Regions from separate parts of the Bradyrhizobium sp. I71 genome, predicted to be linked through region 1. Evidence: predicted binding sites of a transcription regulator. Region 1 holds the regulator's gene; each other region holds the start of a gene.

What was found. Region 1 encodes PhoB, which activates phosphate uptake and scavenging genes when phosphate is short. Its sites were predicted from a motif close to TGTCATNNANCTGTCAT; they were not measured.
Region 2: the regulator PhoB is predicted to act here: its motif matches at 3,886-3,902, upstream of FJV43_RS33790 (RNA degradosome polyphosphate kinase).
Region 3: the regulator PhoB is predicted to act here: its motif matches at 2,500-2,516, upstream of FJV43_RS05465 (UDP-2,3-diacylglucosamine diphosphatase).

The regions. Positions count from the first base shown of each region.
Region 1 is NZ_CP059398.1:2,978,629-2,988,844, reverse strand. It holds gene FJV43_RS14670 (ATP-binding protein) at 1-2, shown strand, start outside; gene pstS (phosphate ABC transporter substrate-binding protein PstS) at 147-1,160, shown strand; gene pstC (phosphate ABC transporter permease subunit PstC) at 1,341-2,330, shown strand; gene pstA (phosphate ABC transporter permease PstA) at 2,335-3,180, shown strand; gene pstB (phosphate ABC transporter ATP-binding protein PstB) at 3,177-3,998, shown strand; gene phoU (phosphate signaling complex protein PhoU) at 4,010-4,726, shown strand; gene phoB (phosphate regulon transcriptional regulator PhoB) at 4,741-5,448, shown strand; gene FJV43_RS14635 (GcrA family cell cycle regulator) at 5,689-6,201, opposite strand; gene FJV43_RS14630 (aspartate aminotransferase family protein) at 6,660-7,868, shown strand; gene argF (ornithine carbamoyltransferase) at 7,868-8,803, shown strand; gene FJV43_RS14620 (Hsp33 family molecular chaperone) at 8,946-9,965, shown strand; gene apaG (Co2+/Mg2+ efflux protein ApaG) at 10,118-10,216, opposite strand, start outside.
Region 2 is NZ_CP059398.1:7,125,333-7,135,548, forward strand. It holds gene FJV43_RS33780 (sensor histidine kinase) at 1-44, shown strand, start outside; gene ppx (exopolyphosphatase) at 104-1,606, opposite strand; gene FJV43_RS33790 (RNA degradosome polyphosphate kinase) at 1,622-3,811, opposite strand; gene FJV43_RS33795 (DnaA/Hda family protein) at 3,966-4,643, opposite strand; gene FJV43_RS33800 (CDP-alcohol phosphatidyltransferase family protein) at 4,766-5,308, opposite strand; gene purM (phosphoribosylformylglycinamidine cyclo-ligase) at 5,465-6,538, shown strand; gene purN (phosphoribosylglycinamide formyltransferase) at 6,538-7,191, shown strand; gene FJV43_RS33815 (cold-shock protein) at 7,284-7,490, opposite strand; gene FJV43_RS33820 (autotransporter outer membrane beta-barrel domain-containing protein) at 7,872-9,056, shown strand; gene FJV43_RS33825 (LysR family transcriptional regulator) at 9,075-10,115, opposite strand; gene FJV43_RS33830 (hypothetical protein) at 10,187-10,216, shown strand, end outside.
Region 3 is NZ_CP059398.1:1,089,659-1,099,874, reverse strand. It holds gene FJV43_RS05480 (cytochrome c) at 141-1,067, shown strand; gene FJV43_RS05475 (Lrp/AsnC family transcriptional regulator) at 1,079-1,324, opposite strand; gene thiD (bifunctional hydroxymethylpyrimidine kinase/phosphomethylpyrimidine kinase) at 1,453-2,253, shown strand; gene FJV43_RS05465 (UDP-2,3-diacylglucosamine diphosphatase) at 2,540-3,352, shown strand; gene FJV43_RS05460 (glycosyltransferase family 1 protein) at 3,366-4,409, shown strand; gene FJV43_RS05455 (threonine/serine dehydratase) at 4,497-5,480, shown strand; gene FJV43_RS05450 (caspase family protein) at 6,152-7,975, opposite strand; gene FJV43_RS05445 (RbsD/FucU domain-containing protein) at 8,141-8,584, shown strand; gene FJV43_RS05440 (hypothetical protein) at 8,723-9,082, shown strand; gene FJV43_RS05435 (hypothetical protein) at 9,354-10,216, opposite strand, start outside.

The DNA.
Region 1 (10,216 bases):
AAAAATCAAGCGAATTCAATCGTTTGGTCGCGTCATCCAACTGTCATGAAACCTTCGTAAAAGCACAGCCGACCGCTCCTAAACGGGCGGCGCGGGGAGCGCGATCGGGCGCGGATGGCGCTTCGCTCCCCTGTATGGAGACCAGCATGAATTTCCTCAAAACTATGGTCGCTGCTGGCTTGGTCGCCGCATCGACGACGGCAGCCTTTGCGGCCGACATCACCGGCGCCGGCGCGACGTTCCCGTTCCCGATCTATTCCAAGTGGGCTGACGCCTACAAAAAGGAGACCGGCAACGGTCTGAACTACCAGTCGATCGGCTCCGGCGGCGGCATCAAGCAGATCCAGGCCAAGACCGTGACCTTCGGCGCCACCGATGCGCCGCTCAAGGCCGAGCAGCTCGAGAAGGACGGCCTCGTCCAATGGCCGATGGTGATGGGCGCCATCGTCCCCGTCGTCAACCTCGAGGGTGTGAAGCCCGGCGAACTGGTGTTCGACGGCGAGACCCTGGCCGCCATCTATCTCGGCAAGATCACCAAGTGGGATGATGCCGCGATCAAGAAGCTCAATCCGAACGTGAAGCTGCCGCCGGAAGCCATCACCGTGGTCCGCCGCTCGGACGGCTCCGGCACCACCTTCAACTTCACCAACTACCTCTCCAAGGCCAGCGCGGACTGGAAGAGCAAGGTCGGCGAGGGCACCGCGGTCGAGTGGCCGGTCGGCGTCGGCGCCAAGGGCAACGAAGGCGTGTCGGGCAACATCGGCCAGACCAAGAACTCGATCGGCTATGTCGAGTACGCCTATGCGAAGCAGAACAAGCTGACCTACACCGGCCTCGTCAACAAGGCGGGCAAGACGGTGCAGCCGACCGTCGAAGCCTTCCAGGCGGCCGCCTCCAACGCCGATTGGGCCAAGGCTCCCGGCTACTACGTCATCCTGACCGAGCAGCCGGGCGAGAAGTCCTGGCCGATCACGGCGGCGACCTTCATCCTCATGCACAAGGATGCCACCGACAAGGCGGCTTCGCAGGAAGCCATCAAGTTCTTCCGCTGGGCGTTCAAGAAGGGCGACAAGCTGGCTGAAGAGCTCGACTACATCCCGATGCCGGACAGCGTCGTCCAGCTGATCGAGAAGACCTGGGCAGCCGATATCAAGAGCTAAGGCGCTCTTCTGTTCCGGAAGACGGTGCGGCGCGAAGACCGCACCGTCGCTCGGACCCCGCGAACGACCGTCCTCCGGACCAATCTCGCGATCCGCGAGCGTCCGGAGCACGAGACCACCGACTTAGAATTCGACTTAGAAAACGATATCATTCAGTAACAGGGGATCGGCGTGGCAGAAATGGCTGTCGAGAGCAACGTGATTGATGCTGCCGGACCTTATGACCGCGCCAAGGCGTTGAGCGCGTTCAAGCTGGGTGACGTCACCTTCTACTGGATCACGCGACTTTCCGCGATCTCGGTGCTGCTCATTCTCGGCGGCATCATCCTTTCGCTGATCGTGGGCGCCTTCCCGGCGATCAAGGAATACGGCCTGTCGTTCCTGTGGACGCAGCGCTGGGCCCCTTCGGCCGATCCGCCCGTGCTCGGCGCGCTCGGGCCGATGTACGGCACGCTCGTCACCTCCTTCATCGCGATGCTGATCGCCATTCCCGTCGGTCTCGGCATTGCGATCTTCCTCACCGAGCTTTGTCCGCAATGGCTGCGCCGCCCGATCGGCATGGCGATCGAGCTGCTCGCCGGCATTCCCTCGATCATCTACGGCATGTGGGGCTTCTTCGTGCTGGGCCCGTTCCTGGCCAACACGTTCCAGCCCACCATGATCAAGATCTTCGACGGCGTTCCTGTGCTGGGCGCGATCTTCGCCGGTCCCCCGTCCTATCTCAGCCTGTTCAATGCCGCGCTGATCCTCGCCATCATGGTGCTGCCCTTCATCACCTCGATCTCGGTCGACGTGTTCAAGACGGTGCCGCCCGTGCTGAAGGAAGCCGCCTACGGCGTCGGCTGCACCACGTGGGAAGTCGTGCGCAGCGTGGTGATCCCCTATACCCGCGTCGGCATCATCGGCGGCGTCATGCTGGCGCTGGGCCGCGCGCTCGGCGAGACGATGGCCGTGACCTTCATCATCGGCAATTCGTTCCGCATTTCTTCATCGATTTTCGCCCCGGGCACCACGATCTCGGCAGCGATCGCATCCGAGTTCGCCGAGAGCGACGGCTTGCACCAGTCCGGCCTGATCCTGCTCGGCCTGCTCCTGTTCGTGCTGACGTTCTTCGTGCTCGCGGCGGCGCGGCTGATGCTGATGCGCCTGGAAACCAAGGCCGGAAAGTGAAGCCATGAACCCGATCTATTCGCGCCGCCGCCGCTGGGACATCGTCATCCGCGGCCTCTGCATCGCAGCCGCCGCCTTCGGCGTCACCTGGCTCGCGCTGATCCTGATCACGCTGCTCTACAACGGTCTGGCCGGGCTCAACCTTCAGGTCTTCGCCGCAGACACGCCGCCGCCCGGATCGAGCGAGGGCGGCCTGCGCAACGCCATCGTCGGCTCGCTGATCATGACCGCGATCGGCGTCGGTATCGGCGCGCCGCTCGGCATGTTCGCCGGAACCTATCTTGCCGAATACGGCCGCAACGACAAGCTGACCTCGGTCATCCGTTTCATCAACGACATCCTGCTCTCGGCGCCCTCGATCATCATCGGCCTGTTCATCTACGGTGCGGTCGTGGTGCCGATGCGAGGCTTCTCGGCCATCGCTGGCGCGCTGGCGCTCGCCGTGATCGTGATCCCGGTCGTGGTGCGCACCACGGAGGACATGCTGCTGCTGGTGCCGAACCCGCTGCGTGAAGCCGCCAGCGCGCTCGGCCTGCCGCGTTCGCTGGTGATCAAGCGCATCGCCTACCGTGCGGCGCGCTCCGGCCTCATCACCGGCGTGCTGCTCGCCACCGCCCGCGTCGCCGGCGAGACCGCACCGCTGCTGTTCACCGCGCTGTCCAACCAGTTCTTCAGCCTGAGCCTGGACAAGACGATGGCCAACCTGCCGGTGACCATCAACAACTTCGTGCAGAGCCCCTACGCCTACTGGAAGCAACTCGCCTGGAGCGGGGCGCTGCTGATCACCCTGACTGTGCTTGCCCTGAACATTGGCGCCCGCATCCTTGGTGCCGAGAGGACCGCAAAATGAGTGAAATGTCTATTTCCGTAAGCGCGCCGACCGTTCATCCCGGCTCGCAGCCGCTGCCCGAGGCGCCTGCCAAGGTCACCGCGCGCAACCTCAATTTCTACTACGGTGAGCACCATGCGCTGAAGAACATCAATCTGGCGCTCGGCACCAATCGCGTCACGGCCTTCATCGGCCCGTCCGGCTGCGGCAAGTCGACCCTGCTGCGCATCTTCAACCGGATGTACGACCTCTATCCGGGCCAGCGCGCCACCGGCCAGCTGTTGCTCGACCACACCAACATCCTCGACCCCAAGCTCGACCTCAATCTGCTGCGCGCCCGGGTCGGCATGGTGTTCCAGAAGCCGACCCCGTTCCCGATGACGATCTACGAGAACATCGCCTTCGGCATCCGCCTCTACGAGAAGATCTCGAAGTCCGAGATGGACGGTCGCGTGGAGAAGGCGCTGCGCGGCGGTGCGCTGTGGAACGAGGTCAAGGACAAGCTCAACGCCTCCGGCCTGTCGCTCTCCGGCGGCCAGCAGCAGCGCCTCTGCATTGCCCGCACCGTCGCGGTGCGGCCCGAGGTGATCCTGTTCGACGAGCCGTGCTCGGCGCTCGACCCGATCTCGACCGCCAAGGTCGAGGAGCTGATCCAGGAATTGTCCGAGAACTACACGATCGCGATCGTCACCCATAACATGCAGCAGGCGGCGCGCGTCTCCGACAAGACCGCCTTCATGTATCTCGGCGAGTTGATCGAGTTCGACGACACCAGCAAGATATTCACGTCGCCGAGCGACCGGCGCACGCAGGATTACATCACCGGCCGGTTCGGCTGAGGAGACGGAACATGGGTTCTGAACATACCGCAAAGGCTTTCGATACCGACCTCCAGGAACTCACGCGCCTGGTCGCCGAGATGGGCGGCATCGCCGAGCGCATGATCGTCGATTCCGTCGACGCGCTGATCCGCCGCGACGTCACGCTCGGTCAGCGCGTCGTCGCCACCGACGCCGAACTCGACACGCTGCAGAAGCGCATCGAGGAGCGCGCCGTGCTCACCATCGCCCGCCGCCAGCCGATGGCCGTTGATCTGCGCGAGATCGTCGGGGCCATGCGCGTCGCGACCGATCTCGAGCGCATCGGCGATCTCGCCAAGAACATGGGCAAGCGCGTCGCAGCGCTGGAGACGGATTTTCATCCGCTGAAACTGTTCCGCGGCCTGGAACACATGACTGACCTCGTGCAGCAGCAGGTCAAGTCGGTGCTGGACGCCTATGCCGCGCACGATCTGCCGGCAGCGATGGCGGTGTGGAAGGGCGACGAGGAAGTCGACGCCATCTGCACCTCGCTGTTCCGCGAACTCCTCACCTACATGATGGAGGATCCGCGCAACATCTCGTTCTGCATCCATTTGATGTTCTGTGCCAAGAACATCGAGCGGATCGGCGACCACGCCACCAACATCGCCGAGACCGTGTTCTACATGATCGAGGGCCAGGCGATCACCGACAAGCGGCCGAAGGGCGACATGACGAACTTCGCCACGACGATCCCGAATACCTAAGGAGCGACGACAACATGGGCGCACGCATTATGGTGGTTGAGGACGAGGAAGCTCTCACCGAGCTTCTTCGCTACAACCTCGAAGGCGACGGCTATGACGTCGAGACGGTGATGCGCGGCGATGACGCCGACACCCGCCTCAAGGAGCACATTCCCGATCTGATCGTGCTCGACTGGATGCTGCCGGGCCTGTCGGGCATCGAGCTGTGCCGGCGGCTGCGCACCCGGCCCGAGACCAAGCAGCTGCCGATCATCATGCTCACCGCGCGCGGCGAGGAGAGCGAGCGGGTGCGGGGTCTTGCGACCGGCGCCGACGATTACATCGTCAAGCCGTTCTCGGTGCCGGAGCTGCTGGCCCGCGTGAAGGGTCTGCTCAGGCGCGCCAGCCCCGAGCGGCTCGCCACCGTGCTCGCCTATGGCGACATCGAGCTCGATCGCGACAAGCGCCGCGTGGCGCGTTCGGGCCGGCCGATCGATCTCGGCCCGACCGAATATCGTCTGCTGGAGTTCTTCCTGGAGCATCCCGGCCGTGTGTTCTCGCGCGAGCAGCTGCTCGACAGCGTCTGGGGCCGTGACATCTACATCGACGAGCGCACCGTCGACGTCCATATCGGCCGCCTGCGCAAGCTGCTCAATCTCGGCCGCGAGCAGGATCCGATCCGCACCGTCCGTGGCGCCGGCTATGCGCTGGACGATCGGTTTGCGAAGGCGGAGCAGGCGTAAGGTCGGGTGAGTTGTTTGCTGGCAGCTGTGGCCACAATCTCAGCTGTCGTCCCGGGGCGCGCGTAGCGCGAGCCCGGGATCCATAACCACAGGACCTGGTGTGGCGAAGACTCGGAGTGACCATCCCGCGCAACGATTGCGCCCTGTGGTTACGGATCCCCGCGTTCGCGGGGATGACACCGAGCAATTGGAGCCGTCATCGTGTGACGGCTGCGGTCTTGATCAGAGAATTCCGCGAGCTCAGCGCGTGCCCGGCTTCGCCGGTGCGCGGCGGCGATCCGCCGCCGGCTGATACGCCACGCGCGAATGCTGGGCGCAGTAGGGCAGGCCGGAGAGCGCCTTGCCGCCGCAGAAGAAGAAATCCGGGCTCGAGGGGTCGCCGACCGGCCAGTGGCAGGTCGCCTCGTTCAGCTCCAGCAGTGACAGCCGCTGGCTCATCGGCACCACATTGTCGTAGGTGACGGGTTCGGCCTCGACCTCGACCTCGAAGGCCTGCGCCAGCGCGGTGTTGCCGCGGGCGACGGGGCGGGTCACCCGCATCATGTGCTGCGCGGGCCGCGCCTTGCGCGGCCGGGGCGCTGCCGATGAAGGGCTCTTGGCGCGGCCGGACAAGCCGAGCCGGTGCACTTTGCCGATCACGGCATTGCGGGTCACATTGCCGAGCTCCGCCGCGATCTGGCTGGCCGAAAGTCCGGCCTCCCAGAGCTTTTTCAGCTGCTCGACGCGATCATCGGACCAGGTCAAAACCGTCATTGCACCCTTTCCCTCGCTGCGCGCCTGCCATCCTGGGGCCTTCGCAGCGATTGCCTAAGCCTTCAAAAACCCGTGCCGCCAGAATCCCTTAAGGCTCGCCGGGCGCGCTCAAGACGCCCGAACGTTTACGCCGGTACATGAGGACTTAAGGGATCAGAACTGCTGCACGAGATGTCGTATCTGACAGTCCAAACGCTACAATATGGCGTGACTCCCGCGCAAGAGTCCGCCGACTCGCGTCCACATGTTCCGTGGTGAAAAACCCGCAAAATCGGCACCGCAAGACTACGGATTCAGCGTTTCGCGGGGCTTTCCGGGCGGCATTGACACCCGTCTTGCCAAGCATAAGATAGTCCTACGTGCCGCCCTTAAAAGGCGGCACGTTTCGTTTTCCGGGCCGGTCAATGGTGCGTTGCGTAATGCACGCGTCACACCGTCCGCAACATTCAAGTGACGTCATGACCAACAGCGCCGCGCCGCATTTGCTCCCCGTTTTCGCCAGGGCCGACCTCGGTTTCGAGCGCGGAGAAGGCTGCTGGCTGATCGCGACCAATGGCGATCGCTATCTCGATTTCACCTCCGGCGTGGCGGTGAATGCGCTCGGCCATGCGCATCCCACGCTGGTCAAGGCGTTGCAGGAGCAGGCGACGAAGCTCTGGCACATGTCGAACCTGTTCCAGAGCCCGGACGGCGAGAAGCTCGCGGCGCGTCTGTGCAATGAAAGTTTTGCGGACTTCGTGTTCTTCTGCAATTCCGGCGCCGAGGCGCTTGAAGGTGTGATCAAGCTGGTGCGCCACCATCACTTCTCCAAGGGGCATCCTGAGCGCTATCGCATGATCACATTCGAGGGCGCCTTCCATGGCCGCACGCTGGCGACGCTGGCCGCCACCGGTTCTGCAAAATATCTCGAGGGCTTCGGCCCGCCGATGGACGGCTTCGACCAGGTGCCGCATGGCGATCTGGAAGCCGTGAAGAAAGCGATCGGCCTGAACACCGCCGGTATTCTCATCGAGCCGATCCAGGGCGAGGGCGGCGTTCGTTCTGCGCCTCCCGCGTTCCTGAAGGCACTGCGCGAGCTCTGCAACGAGCGCGGCCTCTTGCTCGCCTTCGACGAGGTGCAGACCGGCATGGGCCGCACCGGCGAACTCTTTGCCTACAAGCGCACCGGCGTCGTGCCCGACGTGATGTCGCTTGCGAAGGCGCTCGGTGGCGGTTTCCCGATCGGCGCGGTGCTCGCCACCGCCGACGCTGCACGCGGCATGGGGCCGGGCTCGCACGGTTCGACCTTCGGCGGCAATCCGCTCGCGATCTCGGCTGCGAACGCCGTGCTCGACGTCATGCTCAAGCCCGGCTTCTTCGATCACGTGCAGAAAATGTCGCTGCTGCTGAAGCAGAAGCTCGCCTCCGTGATCGATCGCCATCACGATGTCGTCAGCGAGGTGCGCGGCGAGGGGCTCCTGATCGGCATCAAGGCCGTGGTGCCCTCGGGCGATCTCGTCGCGGCGCTGCGCGCCGAAAAATTGCTCACCGTCGGAGCCGGCGACAACGTCGTGCGCTTCCTGCCGCCCTTGATCGTTACCGAGGCGGAGATCGAAGACAGCGTCGGGCGGCTCGAACGCGCCTGCACTGCGATCTCGTCCAGCCAGACCAAGCGGGCGGCAAGCTGATGAGCAAGACGCCCAATAAAGCTCCAAAGCACTTTTTGGACATCAACGAGCTGCCGCTGTCGGAGCTCAAGAGCATGCTCGCCGCCTCGTCCGCCATGAAGGCGAAGCAGAAGGCGCACCAGCCGGTCAGGCCGCTCGAAGGCAAGACGCTGGCGATGATCTTCGAGCGGCCCTCGACGCGCACGCGGGTGTCGTTCGATGTTGCCATGCGCCAGCTCGGCGGCGAGCCCATCATGCTCACCGGCGCCGAGATGCAGCTCGGTCGCGGCGAGACCATCGCCGACACCGCGCGGGTGCTGTCGCGCTATGTCGATGCGATCATGATCCGCATCCTCAATCACGAGGCGCTCCTGGAGCTTGCGGCCTATGCGACCGTGCCCGTGATCAACGGCCTGACGCGGCGGTCGCATCCCTGCCAGGTGATGGCCGACCTCATGACCTATGAGGAGCATCGCGGCCCGATCGAGGGCAAGACGGTGGCCTGGACCGGCGACGACAACAACGTGCTGGCGTCCTGGGCGCATGCCGCCGAGCGCTTCAAATTCCAGCTCAACGTCGCAACACCTCCGGAGCTCGCGCCGAAGAAGGCAATGCGCGACTGGATCAAGACGTCAGGCGCGCCGATCGTGCTCGGCACCGATCCGGAAGCCGCCGTGCGCGGCGCCGATTGCGTCGTCACCGACACCTGGGTGTCGATGGGCGACAAGGAGGGCGAGCATCGCCACAACGTGCTCAAGCCCTACCAGGTCAATGCCAAGCTGATGTCGCTGGCCAAGCCCGATGCGCTGTTCATGCACTGCCTGCCGGCCCATCGCGGCGAGGAGGTCACGGATGACGTGATCGATGGTCCGCAATCGGTCGTTTTCGACGAGGCCGAGAACCGCCTGCACGCGCAAAAGGGCATTCTGGCCTGGTGCTTCGACGCGGTGAAATAGCGGGGGCGTGTGGTGGCGTTGCTGTCGCCCCGCGCGCCGCTGATCGTCCCGGATCAGCGCTCGCTTGTCCGGAACGATCGCGGAATATGTGGTGGTCGCCGCCCCCTTCCATTCTCAGCCCTCCGACCCCAGATAACGCGCCATGGTTTCCCAATCCCCTGACATGAAAACCGGGCCTGAAGGCCCGGTTCGCGCACCATCGGCGGTTCCGATCGACGACGCCGTGCTGCCTTACGAGGTCGACGCGCTCGATGTGCGCGGGCGGCTGGTGCGGCTCGGCCCGGCGCTCGACGATATCCTGACCAAGCACGATTATCCCGCACCCGTCGGCAAGCTGCTCGGTGAAGCCATCGTGCTGACGACGTTGCTCGGCACCGCGCTGAAGTTCGAAGGTCGCTTCATTCTTCAGGCCCAGACCGACGGTCCGGTGTCGTTCCTGGTCGTCGACTACATGGCGCCGGATCGCCTGCGCGCCTATGCACGCTTTGACGCCGAGCGCCTCGGCGAGGCCAAGGACGCCGGCATGCAGTCTGGCACGCTGCTCGGCCGCGGCCATCTCGCCATGACCATCGACCAGGGCCCCGACATGAGCCGCTACCAGGGTCTGGTTGCACTCGACGGCGGCAGCCTGGAAGACGCCGCGCACGAATATTTTCTCCGCTCCGAGCAGATCCCGACGCGCGTGCGCCTTGCGGTCGGCGAGGAGTGGCGCTCGAGCGACGGCGGCAAGCATCGCTGGCGGGCCGGCGGCATGCTGATGCAGTTTCTGCCGAAGGCGCCGGAGCGCGCCCGGCAGGCCGATCTGCATCCCGGCGATGCGCCTGAAGGTGTCGAAGTGCACAGTGTCGCCGAAGACGACGCCTGGGTCGAGGCGCGTTCGCTGATCGAGACCGTCGAAGACGTCGAGCTGATCGATCCCGAACTCTCGGGCGAGCGGTTGCTCTACCGTCTCTTCCACGAGCGCGGCGTGCGCGTGTTCAAGCCGCAGGTCCTCAAGGCGCAGTGCTCCTGCTCGCGCAATGCGGTCGCCTCGATGCTCAAGAGCTTTTCGCCGGACGATCGTGCCGCAATGGTCAAGGACGACAAGGTCGTCGTCACCTGCGAGTTCTGCTCGTCGGTGTACCAGTTCTCGCCCCACGAGGCGGGCGTGGAAGACGCCTAACGCGGCATCCTCGCAAGGACGATGTGGAGGCAGCTCGCCAAACGTTCGGACATCGCAGGGTAGGCACAGTGGAGCGTGCCCGCCACGTCCCGTGCGACGATCGGAATGGTGGGCATGGCGCTCTGCGCCTCTGCCCGCCCTGCGACACCGCGCTAGTTCAACACCCGCTTGTTGTCGGGACTGTCGAGCGAGAACGTCGGCACGTCGATCTCGAAGCGCTCGCCGGTTTCGCTGACCATCTGGTAGCGGCC
Region 2 (10,216 bases), 3.7 Mb from region 1:
AAGCCATCGTCGCGCCGCAGGACAGCCGCCGCCTCGTTGCGTGACCAGCCTGCTCGTTGTGCGTCCCGACGCCCCCCGGGAAGCGTTGCGCTGTTTCTGTTCGTCAGCGCCTCACGATCGAGCCGGCACGGCCGATCAGGCGGGCGAGCTGGCGGAAGCGGCTGCCGACCCGGTCGGCGACGAGGTCGCCGAGTCGGTGCTCGAACACCAGCATCAATTTGCGGCCCTCGCTGCGGAAATGTGTGGCGGGCAGGACGCCCGGACGCGCCGCCGAGATCAGGTGCGCGACGCGGAATGCGGCGCCCAGCAGTCGCGCGCGTTCGAGCTGGGCCGGCGTCAGCAGCTCCTGCATGGTGGTCGGCGGCTGGTTTTCCTCGCTCAGGCCGGCATAGCGATAGAACACGGACAGGCCGACGAAGGCGCGCTCGGTGTGGGTGATCGCGCCGAAATTGGCGTTGACGACGAGGCTGAGCGTCTGCTCGCCGCGATGGTCGGGATGCACGCGCCAGCCGATGTCGGACAGTAGGCACGCGGTGTGGCGCAGGCGGCGGTCCTCTTCGGTCTCGCGCAGCTTCACGACGCGCACGAGGCGGTCGGTCCAGGCGATCAGCTCGCGGGCGTGTTTCGCCGAGCGTGACAGCAACTGGTTCAGCTCCTCGGCCGCGCAGATCAGCCCGTCCTTGTTGCGTTCGGTCTCCGGCAGCTTCTCGTGCAGGAGGCCTTCGCGCACACCGAAGGTCGAGAACACGATGTTCTTCGGCTTTGCAACGCGGATGATGTGCTCGAGCACCAGCGCCGCATAGGTGAGGAGCGGCCGCCGCGCATCGGCGACGATCTCGATGTCGGCGAGCATGTCGGCGGCAGCGAGGCGCCGGAGACGGCGGGAGAAGTCGAGCGCCTCGGCGGCCGAAATCGAATAGCCGTGCATCACCTGGAGCGGATAGCCGCTCTGGATGATGTGGATGCGCGCGAGCGCGCGCCAGGTGCCGCCGACGGCGTAGAAAGTGCGACCGCGGCCCGCGGTGAGCTGCGGCAACTCATCGAGCTCCTCGCGCACGATGCGATCGGCACGCTTGAGCGATTTGTGCGCGAGGTCCTGGAGCGCGAGACCGCCGAGCGGCAGCGTCACGCCGCTGCGAACGCTGTTCCTGCGAACGTCGATCAGCTCGAGCGAGCCGCCGCCGAGGTCGCCGACGATGCCGTCGGGCAGGTGGATGCCGGAGATCACGCCGAGCGCCGACAGCCGAGCCTCGCGCGGACCTGACAGGATCTCGATCTTCACCGCGCAGATGCGCTCGGCCTTGGCGATGAAGTCGGGGCCGTTGGAGGCGTCGCGGCAGGCCGCGGTCGCAATCGCGAACACGCGCCCGACCTGCATCACGCGGCACAATGCGCGGAAGCGCTTGAGCGAGGTCAGCGCCTTGTCGACGGCGTCGGGCGCGAGCAGACCCGTGCTCTGCACCTCGCGCCCGAGGCCGCACAGGGTCTTCTCGTTGAAGATCGGGATGAGGCTCCGCGTCAGTCCCTCGTAGACGACGAGACGGACCGAGTTGGAGCCGATGTCGATAACCGCGACGCTCGAGCCGCGCTTGCGCGGCCGCTTCACGTCGCAGATCCCCGATCAGGATTGATGACGTTCGTTCCGGCGCGTGAGACGACGCGGCGAGGATTCCTTGAGCGACTTTCCACGGCCAGACAGACTCGGATTTGTCATGAAGTAGTTGTGGACGTTGAAAGGCTCCTCGCCTTTCGCGGTCTTCATACGCGTTGACGACCCGTCCGGCAACAACTGCCAGCTCTGCTCATTGTCCTTCAGATTGGCGACCATGATCTGTTCGAGAACCTGCTGATGCACCGTTGGATTTTGCAGCGGGCATAGCACCTCGACGCGGCGGTCGAGGTTGCGCGGCATCATGTCGGCGGACGAGATATACACAGCCGCTTTCGCGCTCGGCAGGCCCTGGCCCATGCCGAAGCAGTAGATTCGGCCGTGTTCCAGGAAGCGCCCGATGATCGACTTGACGCGGATGTTCTCCGACAGGCCGGGGATGCCGGGCCTGAGGCAACAGATGCCGCGCACCACGAGCTCGACCTGGACGCCGGCCTGGGAGGCCTCGTAGAGCGCGTCGATGATGTCGGGGTCGACCAGCGCGTTCATCTTCATCCAGACCGCGCCGGTCCGGCCGTGCCGCGCATGCGCGGTCTCGCCTTGAATGTGCTCGATGATGCGCTTGCGCAGCGTCAGCGGCGACACCGCCATCTTCTCGAGGTCGCTGGGCGCGGCATAGCCGGTGATGAAATTGAACACGCGCGCGGCATCGCGGCCGATGGTCGGATCGGAGGTAAAGTAGGAGAGGTCGGTGTAGATGCGCGCGGTGACCGGATGATAGTTGCCGGTGCCGGTATGGACGTAAGTCGTGAGGCTGCCGCCCTCGCGGCGCACCACCATCGAGAGCTTTGCGTGCGTCTTCAGTTCGAGGAAGCCGTAGACGACCTGCACGCCGGCGCGTTCGAGATCGCGCGCCCAGCGGATGTTGGCTTCTTCGTCGAACCGCGCCTTCAGCTCGATCAACGCCGTGACCGATTTACCGGCTTCGGCCGCTTCCGCGAGCGCGCGCACGATCGGCGAGTTGTTGGAGGTGCGGTAGAGCGTCTGCTTGATCGCGACGACATCGGGGTCGCGCGCGGCCTGCTGGAGGAACTGCACCACCACGTCGAAGGATTCGTAGGGGTGATGGACGACGAGGTCCTTCTGCCGGATCGCGGCGAAGATGTCGCCGCCATGCTCGCGCACGCGCTCGGGGTGGCGCGGCACGTAAGGGGTGAATTCGAGGTCAGGCCGGTCGAGCCGCGTGAGCTGGGAGAGCTCGTTCATCGCGAGCACGCCGTCGACCAGGAACACCTCGTCGTCGGCCGCCGACAGCGCATGCTGCACGAAGCTGCGCAGCTCCTCCGGCATCTTGGCGTCGATCTCGAGCCGGATCACGGACCCGCGCCGGCGGCGCTTCAGCGCGGTCTCGAACAGGCGGACGAGGTCCTCCGCCTCTTCCTCGATTTCGAGCTCGGAGTCGCGGATGATCCGGAATGAGCCCTGGCCGTGCAGATTGTAGCCGGGGAACAGGCGGTTGATGAACAGGGCGGTCGCCTGCTCCAGCGAGATCAGGCGCACCGTGCCCTCGGCGGGCAGGCGGATGAAGCGGTCGATCTTGCCGGGCATGCGGATCAGCGCGTTCATCTGCTTGCCGTCGGCGGCGCGCGTGAGCTGGAGCGCGATGGTGAAGCCGAGGCTCGGAATGAACGGGAAGGGGTGGGCCGGATCGATCGCGAGCGGCGTCAGCAGCGGGAAGACGTTGTTGAGGAAATAGTCCTCGACCCAGGTCCGTTCCGACTTGGAGACGTCCTTGCCGTCGACCAGCACGATGCCGACCTCGGCCAGCGCGCTGCGCAGGTCGCGCCAGATCGCCTGCTGGTCCGAGGCGAGCTGGGAGACGGTGCGGTTGATCAGAGCGAGCTGCTCCGACGGCGTCAGGCCGTCCGGGCTGCGCTCGGCAATGCCCTCGCGCACCTGGGCCTTGATGCCGGCGACGCGGACCATGAAGAACTCGTCGAGGTTATTCGCCGAGATCGACAGGAACCGCACCCGCTCCAGCACGGGGTGGCTGGGATTGACCGATTCCTCCAGGACGCGGCGGTTGAAATGCAGCCAGGACAGCTCGCGGTTGATGAACCGTTCGGGACTGGATGCGATCGCCGGCAGGCCCTCGGACTCCGGAGTTTTTTCTTTAATTTCAATGGCTTGCGCAGAGTCCATCAGAAGTCGGTCCATCCTGTCTCGCCTCACTTTGCGACTTATGCGCAAAACCCCGGGGAGCATGTGTTACAGCGATGACGTTTCGATGACATTGATGTTCCGCCGTTCCGCCGCGTCAAGCCGTTGCGGAAGGCGTCGGGGCCCATGGGCCCGATCAGGGGTCCCGGAGCAGTTCGGCGGCGAGCGCCCGGGTCACCGGGCGGCCGAGCCGCAGGGCTTCGCTGTCGAGCAGCTCCACGGCCTGCCGGGCCGCGGCCGAGGATCGCTCCAGGCGGGTGGCGAGATAGCCGACTACGCTCTCGTCCACGGTGAGCTGGCGGTCGGCGCAGAATTTGACGATGAGGCCGCGAAAGAGCTGGTCGTCGGGGGGCAGTAGCGCGACCACCGGAACGGCCCGCAGACGCGAGCGCAGGTCGCGAAGCTCGATCTCCAGCGCGGCCGGCACCTCGCGTCCGGTGAGGAGGACATAGGCGCCGTCCTCGCGGGCGAGGTTCATCAGGTGAAAGAGGGCGCGCTCGTCAAAATCCTTGGCCTTGAGATCCTCGACCACCAGCGCGCCGGTGGCGAGCGCGCCCGGAACGCCTGCCGCGGTCAGCGCATTGGCCGTGGTCGAGCGGGCGCCGGCTTCCTCGGCCCAGATCGCGGCGAGATGGCTCTTGCCGCTTCCTTCGGGGCCGGCCAGCCACATGATCCGGTTCGGCCATTCCGGCCAGCTGTCGATCAGGCCGAGACCGGCCGCATTGGCGGGGCCTTCGAGGAAGTTGTCCCGGCTGAGGCTCTCCGCATGCGGAAGCGCGAACGCCAATTGTCGGGGATGGACGCGGCCTGCCACGCTTGCTTTGCTCCATGCCGGCGCGCCGGCCCGTTTGAAGAGGTTCGACTTGATCGTGCGGGACTTGATCTTGCGAGACTTGATCTTGCGAGACTTGGCCTTTTGCGGGGCCGCATCCCGGCTCATTTGGCCTCGATCGTGCTCATGTGCCGCAGCCACTCGACGAGATAGAGCGACACGGAGGAGAGCGTGAAGATCGTGACGAGACCCATCAGGATGATATCATAAGGTGCCGGCTTGAAGCCGAAGGCAAGCGCCGCCAGCACCAGCGCCGCGAACGCCACCTGTGCCACGGTGTTGAGCTTGGACACCATCGATGGCTTCATTTCGACCGGCCGGTCGAACAGCCAGGATACGATCACGGCGGCGACGATCATGATGTCGCGCGAGACCACCAGGATCACGATCCAGCGCGGGATCGCGCCCCAGATGCCGAGCGCCATGTAGATCGAGACCAGCAGTGCCTTGTCCGCGAGCGGATCGAGCAAGGCGCCGAGCTCGCTCGTCATGTTGAAGCGCTTGGCCAAAAAGCCGTCCACGGCATCGCTGATGCCGGCGATCAGGAAGGCGGCGAACGCCACCTCCATTTGGCTCGACACGATGGCCCAGACGATGATCGGGACCAGCATGATGCGGCCCAGGGTAATGATGTTCGGAATACTCACGAAAGCGCTTCCCGGCACCCGGTCTGACCTCGAATCCGGCCCCCGCGGGAGGCTGAACCGGTTGATATCTACATAGTATAGGCAGGAGCGCCATGCGAGCCATTGCGTGTCCCCGGAATTCGACGTAACCAGCCGCAAACCCACTGGAAATCGGGCATGACCGACCGCAAAAACGGCCTCACTTACGCCGATTCAGGCGTCGATATCGACGCGGGCAACCGCCTGGTCGACCTGATCAAGCCGATGGTGCGCGCCACCGCACGGCCGGGCGCCGACGCCGAGATCGGCGGCTTCGGCGGCCTGTTCGACCTCAAGGCGGCCGGCTTCAAGGACCCGGTCCTCGTGGCCGCGACCGACGGTGTCGGCACCAAGGTCAAGATCGCGATCGAGACCGGGCTGCATGGTGGCATCGGCATCGATCTCGTTGCCATGAGCGTCAACGACCTCGTGGTGCAGGGCGCCGAGCCGCTGTTTTTCCTGGACTATTTCGCCTGCGGCAAGCTTGATCCCGAGGCCACCGCCGCGATCGTCGCGGGCGTTGCGGAGGGGTGCCGCGAATCCGGCTGCGCCCTGATCGGCGGCGAGACCGCCGAGATGCCCGGCCTCTACAAGGACGGCGATTATGACCTCGGCGGCTTTGCCGTCGGCGCTGCGGAGCGCGGTACGCTGCTGCCGCGCAAGGACATCGCCGCTGGCGACGCCGTGATCGGTCTTGCTTCGTCAGGCGTCCATTCCAACGGCTTCTCGCTGGTGCGCAAGATCGTGGAACAATCCGGTCTCGGCTTCGCGGCGCAGGCGCCGTTCGCGCCCGTGATGACGCTCGGCGGCGCGCTGCTGACGCCGACGCGGCTCTACGTCAAATCCTGCTTGCGCGCGATCCGCGAGACCGGCGCGGTGAAGGGGCTCGCCCACATCACCGGCGGCGGCTTCACCGACAACATCCCGCGCGTGCTGCCGAAGGATCTGGGCGTCGGCATCGATCTGGCACGCCTGCCGGTGCTGCCGGTGTTCAAATGGCTGGCGGCGCAGGCCGGCATCGCCGAGCTGGAGATGCTCCGCACCTTCAATTGCGGCATCGGCATGATCGCGATCGTCGAGCCCGACAAGGTCGATGAGGTCGTCGAGGTCTTCACCGACGCCGGCGAGACCGTGGCGCAGCTCGGCACCGTGATCCCGGCCGAAGGCGAGCACCGCGTCGTCTACAACGGCCACCTCGATCTGGCGCTGTGATGAAGCGCCGCGTCGCCATCCTGATCTCCGGCCGCGGCTCCAACATGGCCGCGCTGATCAGGGCAGCCAGCACGCCGGATTTTCCGGCGGAGATCTCGCTCGTCGTCTCGAACAAGCCCGGTGCGCTCGGACTGGAAAAGGCGAGGGCGAGCGGCGTCAACACGCTGGTGATCGAGAGCAAGCCGTTCGGCAAGGATCGCGCCGGCTTCGAGAAGGTGCTGCAGGCAGCGCTCGATCGGCACGGCATCGAGCTGATCTGTCTGGGCGGCTTTATGCGCCTGTTCACGGCGGAATTCACCAGGGCCTGGTACGGGCGGATGCTCAACATCCACCCCTCGCTGCTGCCATCCTTCCCCGGCCTCGATCCGCACGGCCAGGCCTTGCGCGCCGGCGTCAAGCTGTCGGGCGCGACGGTGCATTTCGTCATCCCCGAGACCGACGCCGGCCCGATCGTGATGCAGGGCGCGGTGCCCGTCAGCGACCACGACACGGGGGATACGCTGTCAGAGCGCATCCTCGAAGTCGAGCACCGCATCTATCCCGAAGCTCTGCGGCTGCTCGCGACCGGCAAGGTCCGGATCGAGGGCGATGTCTGCAGGACGGACGGAAGCGCGGCGTCGGAGAATTTTCTGGTGTCGCCGGTGGTGAGCTGAAGCGACATCTCGCTGCGCCTGCCGCATAACAAAATCCCCCGGCAGAGCCGGGGGCAACGTCATGATCTCTCGCTTGTCGAACGCGAGAGAAATCAGGAGACCTTGAGGTTCTCCGCGGATGTCTTGCCGCGGTTCTCCACGAGGTCGAATTCAACCGCCTGGTTCTCGTTGAGGGTGGAGAGTCCGGCACGCTCGACGGCGGAGATATGGACGAACACGTCCTTGTCGCTGCCGTTCGGCTTGATGAACCCATAACCCTTGGTCGGGTTGAACCATTTGACGGTGCCCTTTTGCGGCATCGCTAGTCTCCTCCACTAGATAAAAAAAGACGCGGCCGCTTTTCGCGTGCCACGCCACAAACGGGTTTTCCGGAAGCCTGTTCGAGTCTTGAGTCTCAATGTCGCGAAACGCACAGCAGAGCTGCCAATTCCGATTGTGTCCGATATTGCAACATGAAAATCGCACGTTAGCAAGCAGAGCGCGAATTTCAAGACCGCGGTTGGTACCATCGTCTGCTATTTGCGACCTGTGGCCGCGGAACCACAATCGAGGGCAATAGCCTCGGGGACAGCGGGCCAACCGGTTGACCCTCCGTTGCAGTTCGGCACAAATCGCGACACGGCGCGAGCCGCTCGTGTTGCATTTTTGCGGGCCGCCCTTTGCTTTGGGATTTAGTCGTCATGCGCTGCACCTCGCAGCCGTCCGGGACACGGCAGACGATCGGGCTGGACCGCGTCCGCCGGATCGCGGCAGCGGTCGCCAACACGTTTGCAGCCATCGCGCTTGCGCTCGTCGTAACGATGTCGGCCGCGACATCCGTCCTCGCGCAAAGTCCGACGCCCACTCCGACCCCGACACCCACCCCGACGCCCACACCGTCGCCGACCCCGGTCCCGATGCCGACCGCGATTAATTACGATCAGTCGGCCGGCAACAGCATGCTCAATTTCGGCTCGGGATTTCTGGAGCGGCTGGGCAACCAGGCCGCCAATGGTTTCGACCGATCGTTCCGGACCAATTCCGGCGGCGGCGGTGCTTCCGCAAGCACGGAAGATCCGCGCTACCGTACCTGGTTCGAGGGCTACGGGATCTCGGTCCGCACTGAGGCGCAGGGCGATTTCGTCGGCGACAAGCGCAGGACGTTTGGCGGCGTCGCCGGCCTCGGCGCGCGGCTCGCGCCCGGTGTCAACATCGGCTTCTCCATCGACCAGAGCCACACCGACATCGACGTGCCGCTCGCGCTCCAGTCGGCCACGCTCGACCTGACCCAGCTTGGCTTCAATGGTTCGGTCGACAAGGGTCCATGGACCTGGGCCTTTGCCGTGGTGCACGGTTTCGGCAAGGTCCGGTCCAGCCGCGACACAGGTCTTGGCCTTGCGACCGCCGGCTATCACGCCGCGGTCGACGGCGCGCTGACCGAGATCAGCTATTACTGGACCAGGGACCAGATGCGCATCGTGCCCAAGGGCGCGCTCGAATATGTGCGCGCCACCAGTGCCGCGTTCCAGGAATCCGGCGGTCTCGATCCGCTCAGCGTCGGCTCGACGGCGCTCTCCCGCGCACGCATGATGATCGGCGCCGAGATCGGCCGCTACTTCATCTTCGACCAGAAGATTCTGGACCTCTCGGCCTGCGGCAAGCTCGTCGACAATTTCCACCAGGACCTGGGATCGATTCAGGTCAGCCTGGGCGCCCAGAGCATCGTGGTCCCCGGCATCGGCGAGAGCCGCTACGGCGCGGACGCCGGTGCCTCGGCTTCGCTCAGCCTGACCAACGTGGCACGGCTTTACGTCAACTACGACGGCAAGTTTCGCAACGAGCTCACCTTGCACCAGGGTACCGTCGGCTTCGAATACAAATGGTGAGCTGAAGCTCGTCCGCGCTCAGGTCGGCGTTGCCGCGACATAGCCCGCCAATCCAAACCCCTCGCGCGCGGCCGTCATCATCGGCACCAGCGCATTCGGATGAATGAACTCGTCGCGGAAGCAGGGATAGGTCCTGGCGTCGAAGATCTTCTTCAGCCAGTCGACCACAACCTTGTGACGCTCGGAGGTGCGGAACTCCCTGTGATAGGTGAGCCAGAGATCGGCGTGGTGGCTGACGCCGAGATCGACGGCAACGAGCGACGCACCGAGCGCGATCGACACCGTCGGCAGGAAGCCGATGCCGGCGCCGCGTTCGACGGCATAGAGCACGCCGACCGACGAATTGGTCTTGATCCCGACGATGCCCTCGAGCGAGTTCAGCCCGAGCACACGGGCATAGGCGCCGTCGTCGACCTGCGGCGCGCTCTGCTTGATGATGCGGTGGTTCTTCAATTCGGCGAGCGTTGTCGGCACGCCGTAGAGAGTCTCGTACTCCTTGGAGACGAAGGGATAGATGTGGAGACGGCCGAGCTTGGCGACGATCAGATCGGGATTGGTCGGCGGCTCGAGCTGGATCGCGATATCGGATTCGAGCCGCGCGACGTCGGCCTGCTCCATCGCGCAGCGCAGGTCGACCGTGATCTTGCGGTAGGTCTTCTGGAAGTCGATCAGTCGCGGCAGGATCCAGAAATTCCCGGGGCCTTCCGTCACCGCGACGCGCACGGTGCCCGAGGTGTCGTTCGACGATCGCGAGGCGCGGCGGAAGATGTTGAAGGCATGTCGCTCCATATGCGCAACGTCGGCGATCATTGCGGTGCCTTCATCGCTGAGCGTGAGTCCGCTCTGGTCGCGCAGGAACAGCTTGCACCCGATCCTCTCTTCGAGCCGATCTACGCGGCGCATCAGGGTCGTGGAGGTGAGCCCGAGCTCTTCGGCCGCATTGCGGAAACTTTTATACTTTGCGCAAGCTAAAAACAGCTTTAAATCGTCCCAGGACGCGTCCAGGGCTTCTTCACGGTGCTGCATCATCGCAGCACCCCGGTGCAATAACTGCTGCATACTCCTGATCCCCAACCGCTAAGCTCATCGTCATAGCGGGGCACGAAAGCCTCGAACGATAGAGGCGTGATATGAGTATGGAAAGGGGCCCGTTTGCCGCA
Region 3 (10,216 bases), 1.9 Mb from region 1:
GAACCCGAAGGGGCTGCCAAACTTCCAACAGCCGGCATTTCAGTTTATTCCGGTCTCCGGCCAGGGCGGGCTAAATTCTTCGTGGCTGGAGCCGCGACGGCATCGGTCGTAAGTTCGCCGCAACGAGTGAATGGGTCCGCATGTTGCAACGAACAATTGTCGCGGCGCTGCTCGTCGCGGTCGCCGCTGCCGGCCTTTACTGGTGGCTCAGTGCGCCGGTGGTGGCGGCTGCGGGCGCCATCCCGGCCCGCGCGCCCGATCTGGCCAATGGCGAGGTGATGTTCAACGCCGGCGGCTGCGCGTCCTGCCATGCCGTTCCCAATCAGCCCGATCGTCTCAGGCTTGGTGGCGGCGTCGCGATCAAATCGCCGTTCGGAACGTTCTACGCACCGAACATCTCGCCCGATCCGAACGACGGCATCGGCAAATGGACGGACGCCGATTTCGTCAACGCGGTGATGCACGGGGTCTCGCCATCGGGCCAGCACTATTTTCCGGCCTTTCCCTACACCTCCTACCAGCACGCGAGGCGGCAGGATGTGCTCGATCTCTTTGCCTATCTGAAAACGCTGCCGGCGGTTGCAGGCAAGGTGCGTGATCACGAGGTGAGCTTTCCCTTCGACATCCGGCGCAACATCGGCATCTGGAAGTTCCTGTTCATGGACGGCAAGCCCTTCGTCGCCGACGCCAGCAAGTCGCCGCAGTGGAATCGCGGCGCCTATCTCGTCAACAGCTTCGGCCATTGCGCCGAGTGCCACAGCCCGCGCAATGCGCTGGGCGGCATCATCTCCGGCCAGCGATTTGCCGGCGGTCCGAATCCGGAAGGCGAGGGATGGGTTCCGAACATCACCCAGAAGCGCCTCGGCGAGTGGAGCGCGAAGGATCTCGCCTATTTCCTCAAGACCGGTGAATTACCGGATGGCGACAGCGCCGGCGGCGCGATGACGCGCGTGATCAAGAACACCTCGCAATTGCCGGACCAGGATCTCGCGGCGATGGCGGAGTACCTCAAATCGCTGCCGCCGGTGGACGGGCCGACGCCGCCGAAACGCAAGCAGGGCAGCTAATACGGCTCAAGCTAGCCCGCGCCGAACGCCTTGAAGGTGATGATGGTGAGGGTGTCCTGGATGCCCGGCAGCACCTGCACCTTCTCGTTGACGAAGTGACCGATGTCGGTGTCCTTGTCGACGTAGAACTTCACCAGCAGGTCGTATTGGCCGGCCGTGGAGTAGATCTCGGAGGCGATCTCGGCTTCGGCGAGCGCGTTGGCGACCACATAGGACTGGCCGAGCTTGCATTTGATCTGGACGAAAAAGGGAACCATCGCGGGCACTCCGAGAGCGTATTCTTCCGGCTAATAGGCCAAAACCGGCCGGATTTAGCAAGCGAACTTGCTGGGTTCGGCGGGGGCTTGCTAAGACGGATCATGGCTCGAAAACGCGGAAAATCGTCATGACGACCCCGGTCGCACTCACCATCGCCGGCTCCGATTCGAGCGGCGGCGCCGGCATCCAGGCCGACCTGAAGACCTTTGCCGCGCTCGGCGTCTACGGCGCCTCCGTGATCACGGCGCTGACGGCGCAGAACACGCGTGGCGTCACCGGCATCCACGCGGTGCCGGCCGCGTTCGTCACCGGACAGATCGACGCGGTGTTCTCCGATCTCGAAATCGGCGCGGTGAAGATCGGCATGGTGGCCCAGGTCGCCAGCATCGATGCCATCGCCGCCGCGCTGTCGCGCTGGGCGCCCCGGCACGTCGTGCTCGATCCCGTCATGGTCGCGACCTCCGGCGACCGCCTGCTGGCCGCGGAAGCCGTCGACGCCCTGCGCACCAGGCTGATTCCGCTCGCCGCCGTGATCACACCCAACCTGCCGGAGGCCGCGGCTCTGCTCGATGAGCCGGTCGCGGCAAGCGAGGCCGAGATCGAGAGCCAGGGGCGCCGCCTGCTGGCGCTCGGCTGCCGCGCCGTCCTGGTCAAGGGCGGGCATGGCGAGGGCGCGGAGAGCATCGACTATCTGGTCGGTGCGGACAGCACGATCGCGCTCGCCGCGCCGCGCATCGCCACCCGCAACACCCATGGCACCGGCTGCTCGCTGTCCTCCGCGATCGCGGCGGGGCTGGCCAGAGGCGAGGATCTGGAAAACGCCGTGCGCAATGCCAAGGCCTGGATCAGCGCAGCGATCGGCGCCGCCGACCGCTTCAGCGTCGGCCACGGCCATGGGCCGATCCATCATTTCCACAGGTTCTACTGACGCGGGCCGCCCGCGGCAGCGGTGCACTTTGGGGGCACGCTCTAGCCCCCACATCGTCATGGCCGGGCCTGTCCCGGCCATCCACGCCTTGCCACGCAGCACGAAGAACGTGGATGCCCGGGACAAGCCCGGGCATGACGATCACCTTCTGCGGCGCCATGTCGCCTGATTGTCGCATGCGACTGATATTCGCGGGGAGGGCGAGGCGAAGTTTGATTCGTAGCTGAGGTGCCTCAAGGTTCAATCGGTCATCCCCCTGTCACGGGACATTGTTACAGGCTGGCGCATGGGAAGTTACGCTGTGAGTGACGAGAGCCCGGAGCGGCGCTTTCGCACCTTGTTCATCTCCGACGTCCATCTCGGAGCCCGCGGTTCTCAAGCCGATCTACTGCTCGACTTCCTGCGCTACCACGATGCCGACACGATCTATCTCGTCGGCGACATCGTCGATGGCTGGGCGCTGAAATCGAGCTGGCACTGGCCGCAATCGCATAACGACCTCGTCCAGAAGCTGTTGCGCAAGGCGCGCAAGGGCGCCAAGATCATCTACATCCCCGGCAATCACGACGAGTTCCTGCGCAACTATTACGGCACGCATTTCGGCGGTATCGACGTCGTCGAGAACACGGTTCACGCCGGCGCCGACGGCAAGCGCTATCTGGTCATCCACGGCGACATCTTCGATCTCGTGGTGCAGAACGCGCGCTGGCTCGCCCATCTCGGCGACAAGGCCTACGACTTCGCGATCCAGATGAATCGCCTCGTCAACTTCTTCCGCCGCCTGTTCGGTGTACCCTATTGGTCGCTGTCGCAATGGGCCAAGCAGAAGGTCAAGAACGCCGTCAACTATATCGGCGCGTTCGAGCAGGCGCTCGCCGCCGAGGCGCGGCGCCACGAAGCGGACGGCGTGATCTGCGGCCACATCCACTACGCCGTGATCCGCGACGAGGCCGGCATCCGCTACATGAATTGCGGCGACTGGGTCGAGAGCTGCACCGCCCTGGTCGAGCATGACGACGGCCATTTCGAGATCATCACCTGGGCGGATCATCTGCAGAAGCCGGCGGCGGTCCCGCAGGTCGCGGCAAGAGCTGCATGACAAGGGCCGCCTGATGCGCATCCTGGTCGCGACCGACGCCTGGCACCCGCAAGTCAACGGTGTGGTTCGGACGCTGACCAAGCTTGCTGACGCGGCCAAGGATCTCGACGTCGAATTCGCGTTCCTGACGCCGCAATCGTTCCGCACCTTCGCGATGCCGAGCTATCGCGACGTGCGGCTGGCCATGCCGCGCCCGGCGCGGATCGCGAGGCTGATCCAGGAAGCGCGTCCGGACAGCATCCACATCGCGACGGAAGGGCCGATCGGACTGATGGTCCGCCGCTATTGCCGCCAGCGCAAGCTGCCGTTCACGACCAGCTTCCACACCCGATTCCCGGAATATGTCCGCGCCCGCGTGCCGGTGCCGGGCTCGCTGATCTGGCACGCGCTGCGCCGTTTCCATGCGCCCAGCCGTGCCGTGATGGCAGCAACCCCGGCGCTGGCCCGCGAACTGACCGACCGCGGTTTCGACAATGTCGTGCTGTGGCCGCGCGGGGTCGATACCGGCCTGTTCCATCCCCGTGCCATCGATCTTTGCCTGCCGGCACCGGTGTTCCTGTCGGTAGGCCGGGTCGCGGTGGAAAAGAATCTCGAGGCTTTCCTCGACCTCGACCTGCCCGGCACCAAGGTCATCGTCGGTGACGGCCCGGCGCGGGCCTCGCTGGAGGAGGCCTATCCCGATGCGATCTTCCTCGGCGAGAAGCAGGGCGAGGCACTGGCGGACATCTACGCAGCCGCCGACGTGTTCGTGTTCCCCAGCAAGACCGACACGTTCGGCCTGGTCCTGCTGGAAGCGCTCGCCAGCGGGCTGCCGGTGGCGGCCTTTCCGGTGAAAGGCCCCCGCGACGTGATCGGCGATGCGCCGGTGGGCGCGCTCGATCACGATCTGGGCAGTGCCTGCTTCGCCGCGCTGGACGTCTGTCGGCAGGACTGCGTTGCGTTCGCCGCCAACTACACCTGGGAAGCCTCGGCGCGGGTCTTTATCGACAGCATCAGGGCGGTTGGCGCGGTGCTGCCCGGCGGGAACGGGACGGAACAGCCGCGCTTCGTCGCCTAGAGCCATCTCGATCGCGCGAGAACGTTTTGGGAATCCTCGCGCGGAGGTGTCTTGCCGGGGCCTCGTCGGCCGCGATACCATTCCGCCATGACCGAACAGCTCCTCCCGGTCGGCCCTGCCGACATCGATGCCGCAGCGCGCGTGATCGCGCCTTATGCCATCCGCACCCCGCTGTTGTCCTTCCCTGTGCTCAACGAGCGTGTCGGCGCGAAAGTGTTCTTGAAGCCGGAGATGCTCCAGCGCACCGGCTCGTTCAAGTTCCGCGGCGCCTTCAACAAGGTGTTCTCGATCCCGCAGGACAAGCGCGCCGGCGGCGTGGTTGCGTTCTCCTCGGGCAACCATGCCCAGGGCGTGGCAGCCGCGGCAAAGATCCTCGACATGCAGGCCACCATCGTAATGCCGGCGGACGCGCCGCTGTCGAAGCGCGAGCGCACCAAATCCTACGGCGCCGAGGTCGTGCTCTATGATCGCGACAAGGACGACCGCGAGGCGATCTCGCGCGGCATCGCCGAGAAGCGCGGCGCGACGCTGGTCAAGCCCTACGACGATCCCTTCGTGATCGCGGGGCAGGGTACCGCCGGCCGCGAGATCGCCGAGGACATGGCGAGCCTCGGTCTCGCCCCTGACATCGTGGTGGCGCCGGCCTCAGGCGGCGGCCTGATCGCGGGCGTCGCGACGGCGGTGAAGGCGCGCTATCCGCTGGCCGAGATCGTGGTGGCCGAGCCGGAGGCATTCGACGATCACGGCATTTCGCTGACCGCCGGCCACCGCGAGCCGCATGCACCGGCGGGGCGCACCATCTGCGATGCGCTGATGGCCTTGATGCCCGGCGAGATGACCTTTGCGATCAACAGCAAGCTGCTCGCGCGCGGCGTCACTGCATCGGACAAGGAAGTCGGCGCGGCCGTCGCGTTCGCCTATCGCGAGCTCAAGCTCGTGGTGGAGCCCGGCGGCGCCGTCGGCCTCGCCGCGCTGCTCGCGGGGCGTCTCGACGTCGCTGGGAAGAACGTCGTCATCGTGCTCTCCGGCGGCAATGTCGACGCCGATCTGTTCGCCGAGCTGGTGGCCTAGAGTACGATGAGATCAGGTTCTGATGCCGCAACGACGGAGGTGCGCTCCCTCCCCCGTTTGCGGGGGAGCGTTGGGGAGAGGGTAGCTCCGCAATCGAGAGCCCCCAAGAGGTGAGAGCCCTCACCCGGCGCGTTGCGCCGACCTCTCCCGCAAGCGGGAGAGGTGCACCGAGCCCGCGGCCGGCTGATTCAACCTAAGCCCATTCCGCTCTAGCCGTCATTCCGGACCTGCGCCTTTCGGCGCATGCCGGAATGATGACGTTCAAGGGCTGAGATGAAGAAAGGGCAGAGCGTCACCGCTCTGCCCTTTCGTCTTGTCGATTTCGCGGTTCGAATTCACGGCTTGCTCGGTACAACCTCTCCCGCTTGCGGGAGAGGTCGGCACGTAGTGCCGGGTGAGGGCTTTTTCCTCTTGGGGATTGTCCCGTTGTGGAGAGACCCTCTCCCCAACCCTCGCAAGTGCAGGGCAATCGCATTTGAATTTTGCAGAGGTCGTCATGCCCGGGCTTGTCCCGGGCATCCACGTTCTTTGTGCCGCGTGGAAAGGCGTGGATGGCCGGGACAAGCCCGGCCATGACGCTATGGAGACAGTCGATGCCCATAGCCACATCTCATATGCGATAGCCCTCCCCCGCAAGCGGGGGAGGGAGCGCACCTTCTTCGTTCGCGCAGTCAGTGCATGAAGCCGCCGCGGCGATTGCCGCCATTGCTCGTGCTCGGCGCCTGGTTCATCGACTGCCGGAAGTTGTTGTTGCTGTTGACCATGCGGCTCGGCATCGTGTTGAGCTGCGGACGGTTGGTCTGCACGTTGTTCTGCACCTGCACCTTGTTCACCGGGTTGCCGTTGCGCTCCACGATGCCGGTGTTGCCGTTGGTGATGCGGATCGGGCGGTTCTGCGTCTGAACATTGATCGGCTTCGCATCGATCTTCGATCCGCCCTTGCCGACATTCACCGGCATGCTCACGACCTTGCCCGGCTTGCCATTGGCGTTGCCGCCGTCCGGCTTGGTGTTGGTCGCAGGCAGCGTCACGATCTTGCCGATGCCGCCCTTGTTGTTGGTGGTGGTGGTCGGCGCTGGCAGGGTGACGATCTTGCCCAAGGACTGCGACGGCGTGCCGTTCTGCGGGTTCGGCTGGTTGTTGTTGCCAGCCGGCAGATTGACGATCTGGCCGCCATTGCCGGGCTTGCCGATGCCATTGCCGTCGACCGGCTTCTGCAGGGCCGGCAGGTTGCCGCCCGTCTGCGACCCACCATGACCCTGCTGCATCAGCGGCAAGTATTTGGGCTGGCCGAGATTGCCGATCTTGAGGATCGGCGCAATGTTCTGCGGCGCCAGGAACTTGGTCGCCTGCATCACGGGGATCTGCTTCGGCTGCGCCTGCAGCTTCAGTGCGACCTGTGCATAGGGGCTGTTGCCGTAGCTGTCGTAGAAGCTCTTGTAGGCAAGCGGCGAGTTCGCGAGCACCGCCTTGTGCCAGGCCTGCGAGATCAGGAGGTTCTTGAGCAGCCAGCGGACGTGGTCGCACAGCGGATCGTGCGGATACATCCGGATGAACTCCTGATAGTATTCCGGACGGTCCTCGGACACGACGTAGTCATAGGCCTGGCGTGTCGAACGGCTCGGCAGGTTGGAGGCCAGCTGCACGACAGGCGCCTTCACCGGTGCGCGGTTGGCGGCCACCGCGGTGTCGCCGAAGAAGGTGAAGTCGGACGTCAGCGAGGAGCTCTCCCACGGGATCTGCGCGCCGCTCGTGGTCTGGTTGACCTGCAGGCGCACGCGCTTGAACAGCTGCTCGATCGGCACGTTGGGCTCGCGCGCGACGTTCAGGAACGCCTGGGTATAGGGGCTGTGACCGCCCGTGCCGTCGAGCGCCTCGGCGCCCGGCGCAGTCGAGTAGCCGACGATCGATCCGTTCGGCGCATCGACGATGGCAAGGCCGCGGCCGGCATCGTTGACCTCAGGGAACGGGTTGTTGCGGCAGGCATCGAGAATGACGATGCGCATGCGGCTCGGGATCGTCTCCAGCGTGGACATCACGTCGACGAGGCGCACCGAATTGTTGACGAGCTCGGTCGGGCTGGAGACCTTGGCGTCGACGGGAACGAGATAGTTCTCGCCGGCGAGCTGCACGCCGTGACCGGCGTAATAGACCATCGCCACCGTGTTGGGACCGCGCGAGGCGACCTTGGCGGAAAAGTCCTGGACGACACGGAGCATGTCGTTCTGGGTCAAATCGGTCGCTGCGACGACCTCGAAGCCGGCGGAGTTCAGGAACTGCGCCATCGATTGCGCGTCATCGTCGGGGTTCGCAAGCTGCGGCGCGTTCTGGTAGTTCGCATTGCCGATCACCAGCGCCACCCGCTGCTCGGGGCCTTGCAGGGCGGTGGGGGCCGGTGCGACCGGGGCGACTTGCGCGGAAACGGGCCCGCAGGCGAAGCCGAACAGGCTTCCCAGCAGGCTAGCCGTCATCAGGAAAGGCTTTAAGCGGAACATGGCGTGCTCCTTTGGCACTCATCTCGATGCGAGATTGGTTGCGAGCAAGCTTGTCCGCGTTCGAGCCTGTGGTCCGCGATCCCTATCACCGTGGCCGCGTACGTGATCTGAATCACGCTTGGAACCTGCTATGGTTAGCGATCGATTGGGAGGATAGTCCGCCACATGCTGAAATCGATCGATCCGATCCTGACGCCCGACCTTCTCTGGCTGCTCGCCTCCATGGGCCATGGCGACGACCTCGTCTTCGTCGATGCCAATCACCCGGCCACCCGCATTGCGCAGAGCACCTCATCGCAGCGCCTGATCCGGCTGCCGGGCATGAGCATGGAGACTGCCATCCGCGCCATCATGTCGGTCTATCCGCTCGACGATTTCGATCCCGATCCGGTGCGCGTGATGATGCCGGTCGACGATCCCGACCGCGTGCCCGAGGTGCAGCATGCGGTGCTGGCGGAGATCGCGCGCGCCGCCGGCCGCCCCGTCACTCCCGGCAAGCTGTCACGGGCGGATTTCTATCGTGCGGCGGCGGCAGGCTTTGGCGTCGTGCAGGTCGGAGACAGCAGAGGCTATGGCTGCTTCCTGCTCCGCAAGGGCGTGATCAGCTAGCGGGGCCGCGTTCGATCGACGCACCGCTTGCTGTAAGCCGAATGCGATCATCTTGTGCAATGATCCTGCGCATGGATCCATTCATCCAGCACTCGAATTTGAATGGCCTTCCAGCAGGCGAGCGTCTATGGTCGACGCATGTCCCGCCTCGTGTGTCTATTCGTTGCTGTCATCCTGTCGCTGCTGCCGTCCGTCGCGCCCGCTGAGGCCGCGCAAAAGCGTCCCAAGCCGGTCTGGAAGGGTTACGGCTTCCTGCCTGGCTATCGGCAGCCGCTGAGCAACAGCATTCCGCTCTACAAGCAGAAGGACGCGATGCGGCGCCTTGCGCGCAACGACCGGCGCCATTGGTACATCGACCCGGTTCCGCAATATTACCGCTGGGATGGCGAGTGGCACTATTTCGGCCGGCCAGGCTTCAACGGCGGCCGCTACAATGGCGGCAGCTTCGGCCCGTGCTGGACGCGAACACCGATCGGGCCGATCTGGAATTGCGGGTAAGCGGCTGATTGCCTCGTCATTGCGAGCGTAGCGTAGCAATCCAGAATCTCTCCGCGGAGACACTCTGGATTGCTACGCTACGCTTGCAATGACGATGCGAGAGTGTGCCCCTCTTCTCGCTCCGGTGCCCCGGACGCAGCGCAGCGTCACTTCGACGGTGCGCTGCAGAGCCGGGGCCCATGTTGCAGTTGAATGCATGGCGTCTGGGTCCCGGATCTGCGCTTCGCTTGTCCGGGACACGCGAGTGAACGGCGCGGAAGAAACTTACCGCTTACGAGAAGAACGCGATCTTCTCGGCCTGGGTCATGCGGCGGATCGGGGCGAGCGGGTCGTTGGCCGGCGCGCGGGGCTTCTGCAGGATGCCGCTGGCGAGGATGGTGGCGCCGAGCGAGGGCTCGGGTGAGGACGTGGACAAGGGCGATGGCATCGGCAGCGTCGCGGTCGACGCTGCGGCGAACGTTGCCGTGGCCGCCATGGCCGGGGCCTGCTGCTCCATCACCTCGGCGGCGGCTTCTGCAATCGCGTCGGTGAGGCGCGCGAGCGAGTCCATCGCGATCGGTGCGTCCGCGGCGGGCTCTTCCGCGACGACAGGCTCAGACGCGATCGGCTCCGGAAGCTCGGCGGCAACGGGCGCTGCGGCGTCCGAGGCCATCGGTTCCGGCATCGGCGCGGCCAACTCGACCGGTTCGACGATCTCGTCGAACTCCGGATCGGGCGCGGCCATCTCCAGCGCGATGGCCTCGAGTATGGCTTCGTCCTCGGCTTCCGCGGCGGCATCGGGCGGGAACGCATCGGCGGCCTCCGCGAAGGCGGCTGGTTCGGCGATCGGCTCCTCGAGAGCGACGTCTTCGACTGCGGCCTGGTCGGGCGCGATGTCGCTTTCGGCAACCGTTTCCGGCATGGCGGCAGCGTCGACAGCCTGCTCGGCCGTGGCGAGCGCTTCGGTGGTGCCGGCCTTCTCAGCGGCTGCTTCGGGCTCGGGAGTTGCTGCGATGTCCTGCGGCGTTTCCGTAAAAGCCACGGGGGCTTCGCTGGCCGTCTCGGCGGGCGCGGCAGACGGCGCGGCCTGCGGCGTTGCGCCGCCGTCAAGCTGCTCGACACGATCCCTCAGCAGATCGAAGGCGGCTTTGAGCT